Regions from separate parts of the Gottfriedia sp. S16(2024) genome, predicted to be linked through region 1. Evidence: predicted binding sites of a transcription regulator. Region 1 holds the regulator's gene; the other holds the start of a gene.

What was found. The regulator Rex, encoded in region 1, represses fermentation and respiration genes when NADH is low (regulators of the CRP and FNR family bind a similar motif). The targets are predictions, from matches to a motif close to TTGTGAAATATTTCACAA.
Region 2: the regulator Rex is predicted to act here: its motif matches at 1,406-1,423, upstream of pflB (formate C-acetyltransferase).

Annotation. Positions count from the first base shown of each region.
Region 1 is NZ_JBFLUO010000001.1:993,314-996,534, reverse strand. It holds gene AB1282_RS04565 (ABC-F family ATP-binding cassette domain-containing protein) at 1-979, opposite strand, end outside; gene AB1282_RS04560 (redox-sensing transcriptional repressor Rex) at 1,141-1,767, shown strand; gene AB1282_RS04555 (CPBP family intramembrane glutamic endopeptidase) at 1,808-2,479, opposite strand; gene groES (co-chaperone GroES) at 2,755-3,039, shown strand; gene groL (chaperonin GroEL) at 3,099-3,221, shown strand, end outside.
Region 2 is NZ_JBFLUO010000001.1:449,061-452,281, reverse strand. It holds gene AB1282_RS02420 (vWA domain-containing protein) at 1-247, opposite strand, end outside; gene AB1282_RS02415 (ATP-binding protein) at 267-1,160, opposite strand; gene pflB (formate C-acetyltransferase) at 1,538-3,221, shown strand, end outside.

The DNA.
Region 1 (3,221 bases):
CGCTTTGTTTTTCAATTGAAAATGAAAAATTAGCTGAAGATTCATCTCCAAGTGGCTTGTCTAATCGTACCATTCGATCTAATTGTTTTCTTCGACTTTGGGCTCTTTTTGTAGTTGAAGCACGCGCAATATTACGCTGCACAAAATCTTCAAGTTTATTGATTTCCTCTTGTTGTTTTTCGAACTGTTTTAACTCTTGTTCATATTGAGCTGCCTTTAGATCAAGATACTTACTATAATTACCAACAAAACGTTGATGCTTATGATTAGATATTTCATAAACAATATTAACAACTTGATCAAGGAAATATCGATCGTGGGAAACGATTAATACTGCACCAGGATATGACTGTAAGTAGCGCTCTAACCAACTAAGAGTGTCAATATCCAAATGGTTAGTAGGCTCATCCAGAATTAACAAATCAGGCTTCGTCAATAATAGCTTACCTAATGCCAGTCTTGTCTTTTGTCCGCCGCTTAACGAAGAAATTTTTGTTTCGTAATCTTCATTACTAAAACCTAAACCACTAATAATTGAACGAATATCTGCTTCAAACTGGTAACCACCGTTTTCTTTGAAAGTATATTGAAGATGATCATATTCATTCATAACCTTGTCATAAACGGCTTGGTTAGAATAAACATCCTCTCTTGTCATTTTAACTTCTAATTTTCTCATATTGTCTTGCATCTCTACTAAATGATTGAAAACAGAATAATATTCTTCCCAAATCGTTTGATCGCTTTGTAAACCAGTGTTTTGGGCAAGGTAGCCTACAGTAACATCTTTAGGTTTATTTATTTCACCGCCATCATAGGATATTTCACCTGCTATGATTTTCAGTAATGTAGATTTTCCAGCACCATTACGTCCAACAATGGCAACTCGATCACTCGTTTGAACTTCTAATTTTATATTTGAAAGTATAATGTCACTACCAAAATACTTTGAGACATTATTTACTTGTAAAAGAATCATGGATAACACCTCATTGCAAAATTTTTTATCTATGTAACTGTAGACTGTCAAAATTCTTAAATATAGTGTATATTTTACATTAGAACAAGTACTTTATTACTAAAATAAAGTCAAATTACACACCATAGTAAAAAGAATTACAGTAAGTGGGGGATTAAAAAATGGATTCGGAACAAATTAAAATTCCACAAGCTACTGCTAAACGTCTACCTTTATATTACCGTTTTATAAAGAATTTGTCTTTATCAGGTAAACAAAGAGTTTCTTCAGCAGAGTTAAGTGAAGCAGTAAAGGTAGATTCCGCTACAATCAGAAGAGATTTTTCTTATTTTGGAGCACTCGGTAAAAAAGGTTATGGCTATAACGTAAATTATTTATTAACTTTTTTCTCGAAAGCGCTTAACCAACATGAAGTTATGAAAGTTGCATTAATTGGTGTTGGTAATTTAGGAACTGCATTCTTACACTATAATTTTATAAAAAATAATAATACTAAAATTGAGATGGCATTTGATATTGATCCAAATAAAATTGGTACTGAAATAGGTGGAGTACCCGTTTATAATCTAGATAATCTAGAGGACGTTATGAATGAAGATATTCAAATCGTTATATTAACTGTTCCTGCACCTGTGGCTCAATCAATAGCTGATCGATTAAATGGAAAAAATATTAGAGGAATTTTAAATTTCACACCTGCCCGAATTAGTGTACCAGAACATATTCGCATTCATCATATAGACCTAGCAGTTGAACTGCAAACATTGGCATATTTTTTACAACAATAAATTCATATTAAAATAAAAACCCCCAAAAATTTGGGGGTTTTTAATGTAAATTGATCTGCTGAAAAACGACAAAAGAGTTCATTAACATATGTGTTAAGATTGGAACCATAATTGAGTTTGTTCGTTTATACAGGTAACAAAATACAAAACCGATTAGAAAGTAAGATAAGAAGAAGGGTATGTCTCCGTGCATAAGCGAAAAAATCGCTGAACTAATCCCTGCAGAAATAATAAATGGTAAACGATTATAAAGTCTTTTAAAAATGATTCGACGAAAAATAATCTCTTCTAAAATTGGTGCAACTAGACTTGGGATGATAATAAAAGCTGGATTAAGCTTAGCAATGTTTATGATATTCTGAGTATTTTCTGAGCCTTTATGTAAATCAAATACATAAATTAAAATTAAATTACAAACAATTTGAGTTAGCATTGTTATGAAGTAACCTAAAATAACCCAATTGATTATTGTACGATAATTAGTTTTTAGATTCTTTATTCCTTCATAAATGGGCTTATGTAATAAGATAAGTATAATAATTAACCCAGTTACGAAACTAATACAACCCCATAATGCCACCGCTTCAAGAGAAGCTGTTTTCTGATCCACTCCAACGTATAAGTTACTATTTAATAAATAGGGCACCCCAATAACCGCTGAATACTGAAGAACGACATACGTTAATAAAATCCACAAATCTCTAGTTTTCAATACGATAGCTCCTTTGTGTTGATATTTTTCATAACTCAAAGGTTTATAACAACACGTACATTATTTTACGCGTTTCTTTTGTTTCTTAAAAGAAATTTTCACTTTTTATTTTACTTTTGATTGTAAAGAAAAAAACTTATTAAATTTCGACAAGAAAAGTGCCTGCTTCGGACTTGCAAAATTTTTTGATATTATTTAAACTAATAATTGTGTTAGCACTCAATATACATGAGTGCTAAAAAATAATGATTTGATTATTGAGGAGGTATTTACACATGTTAAAGCCATTAGGTGATCGTGTTGTAATTGAGCTTGTTGAGTCTGAAGAAAAAACTGCTAGTGGTATCGTGTTACCAGGTAGTGCACAAGAAAAGCCACAAGAAGGCAAAGTTGTTGCAGTAGGTACTGGTCGAGTACTTGAAAATGGTGAGCGCGTTGCTTTAGAAGTATCTGTAGGTGACCGCATTATCTTCTCTAAATATTCAGGAACAGAAGTTAAGTACGGTGGTACTGAATACTTAGTACTTCGCGAAAACGATATTCTTGCAATCTTAGGTTAATAAAATAAAAATACTTAAATTAAAAAATATACTTTTTATATTATAAGGAGGTCATTTTCATGGCAAAGGACATTAGATTTGGTGAAGAAGCACGTCGCGCAATGTTACGTGGTGTAGACGCTTTAGCTGATGCTGTAAAAGTAACTTTAGGACCAAAAGGACGTAATGTAGTACTTGAGAAA
Region 2 (3,221 bases), 540 kb from region 1:
CTGAGTAATGTTTATTACCTAAAGCTTTTAAGTACACATCTGATTTCAAACCTTGTAACTGTGTACTATGCTCTTGTGTATCCCAAAAATGACTTACAGTAAATTTTTGTTCTTCATCGTCGTAATACGCCTGAAAATCAAATTCTAAAAATGAATTACGATCTTTCGAAAGAGAAATCGATAAATTTTCCATTTGAAGAAAAGTGGAAGCGTCGATTTTTTTATTGTTAAAAATGATTTGTTTCATATATTAATCATCACTCATTTCAAGAAAGAAAATAACTTTCAGCTAGTTCTCTAACAGTTTCACGCTCAATATCATCACTTAATTTAGCGATAATTGTACGTTCAATTGCTCGAAGTACTGGTATATGAACAGATAAATCACATGCGTCAAGTACACCACGAATACTTGCTGCATCCTCACTAATTCTGCCTTCACTTGATAATGGTATTAAATCACTTGAAAAGCTTGTGAATTTCTTAAGTAGTTCTTCATCTTTAAGCTCAGATTCATCTTTTAATAACTGAAGTAATGATTCCCCGTTAATGTATGGAACATCTATAATAATGAAGCGATTTTTTAAAGCTTCATTTAATTCGCTAGTTCCTACATATCCTTCATTAATTGCTGCGATTACTCTAAAGTCTTCGTCACCTTTTACTACTTCTTGAGTAAATGGATTTGTAATCATTTTACGATAATCAAGCGCACCATGTAGTAATGGTAATGTTTCTGGTTTAGCCATGTTAATTTCATCGATATATAAAATATGACCTTTCTTCATTGCTTTCATTAAAGGTCCATCGATGAATATTACTTCAGAACCGTGTGTATTAGAAGCAATTGTGTTGTAACCAACAATACCTTCTAAATCTAAATCGACTGAGCAATTTATGCTATGCATTGGTTGATAAAACAATTTTGAAAGAGTCTCAGCTAAAACCGTTTTACCACTTCCTGTTGGACCTTTTAATAATATATTTTTACCAAGTAGAAGGGCAGTAATAGCATCTTCTAAAATCGTTTTGTCTTGAGAAACATATTGCTTTGTTCCGATTAATAATTGCTCTTCTTTTAGAACTTTTTGAATTTGTTCATTATATATTAAATTTAATTTTTCATTAATCGAACTAGAAAGATTTAGTTTTGTATTCATAAATTACTCCTTTAAATAAACATTGTTCAATTTCGGTTTTGTATTAACCATAGTATTAGCACATATCCGGATTGTGATTGTCTTGTCCATATTTTTCAGTGAATTTGCTAATACAGTTTCTATCTTTTGAGTATAACAGTTTGTTGTTTAACAGGAAAGTTTTCAGAGCGAATTACTATATATATGAAGCAACTGTAATTTAGTGGAAAGAATTAGGTGTTAATATTATTAACATCAAAACTACTTTGTTCAACATTTCACAATATGTTCATAATATAAGTGAAAGTTTCAGTTCATCGTATGATAAATTATATACGTAATCTGTTATATACCTAATTAGCTTTCTGTATTATATACAGAAGAGGAGGAGTAATACGATGGAACAATGGAGACAATTTGAAACTGGACGATGGGAAAAATCGATTGATGTAAGAGACTTTATTCAAAAAAATGTTAATTCTTATGTTGGGGATGAATCTTTTCTTGTTGGTCCAACTGAAGCAACTAGCAAACTTTGGGATTTAGTACTTAAGTTATCTAAGGAAGAACGCCAAAAGGGCGGAGTTTTAGATATGGATACGAAAATTGTATCTACGATCACTTCACACGAACCAGGTTACTTAGAAAAAGAATTAGAGCAAATTGTTGGATTCCAAACGGATAAACCTTTTAAAAGATCATTACAACCATTTGGTGGAATTCGAATGGCTGAAGCATCATGTGAATCTTATGGATATAAAGTTGATGAAGAAATAAGCAAAATATTTACAGAATATCGAAAAACTCATAATCAAGGCGTATTTGATGCTTATACTGCAGAAATGAAAGCAGCAAGGCGTTCAGGTGTTATTACTGGTCTACCTGATGCATATGGTCGTGGAAGAATTATAGGTGACTATAGAAGAGTAGCTCTATATGGCGTCGATCGACTAATTAAAGATAAAATTGATACATTAAATAAAATGACAAGTGTAATGACAGAAGAAGTAATACGAGATCGTGAAGAACTAAATGAACAAATTCGCGCATTAAATGAATTAAAACAAATGGCTGCAAAACATGGATTTGATATTTCTGGGTCGGCAACAAATGCAAAAGAAGCTTTCCAGTGGTTATATTTTGGATATTTAGCAGCTATAAAAGAGCAAAATGGGGCGGCGATGAGTTTAGGTCGAGTTTCAACATTTTTAGATATTTATATTGAACGCGATATTGAAGAGAATACTTTAACCGAACAAGAAGCACAAGAATTAGTCGATCATTTTGTAATGAAACTACGATTAGTTATGTTTGCTCGTACCCCTGATTATAATGAATTATTTTCTGGCGATCCTACTTGGGTAACAGAGTCAATTGGTGGAATAGGAATAGATGGTCGTCCACTAGTAACGAAAAACTCATTCCGCTTTTTAAATACTTTAGATAATCTAGGACCTGCTCCAGAACCTAACTTAACAGTACTTTGGTCAGAAAAACTACCAGTCGGATTTAAACAATATTGCGCTAAAATGTCCATTAAAACTAGCTCAATTCAGTATGAAAATGATGATATCATGCGTCCGGAATATGGTGATGATTATGGTATTGCATGTTGCGTATCCGCTATGACAATCGGTAAACAAATGCAATTCTTTGGTGCACGTGCAAATCTTGCGAAAGCATTATTATATGCAATTAACGGTGGTAAAGACGAAAAGTCAAAAGCTCAAGTAGCACCTATGTATGCTCCGATTACATCTGAGTATCTTGACTATGAAGAAGTGAAAATGAAGTTTGACGTTTTATTAGATTGGTTAGCAGGATTATATGTTAATACATTAAATTGTATCCACTTTATGCATGATAAATATAGCTATGAACGAATAGAGATGGCGTTACATGATGCAAATATAAAACGTACAATGGCAACAGGTATTGCAGGATTGTCAGTATGTGCTGATTCATTATCAGCAATTAAGCATGCAAAAGTTAAAACAATCCGCGATGAAAATGGAATTGTTGTTGATTTTGAAATTGAAGGAGACTATCCAAAATACGGTAACAACAATGATCTCGTAGATG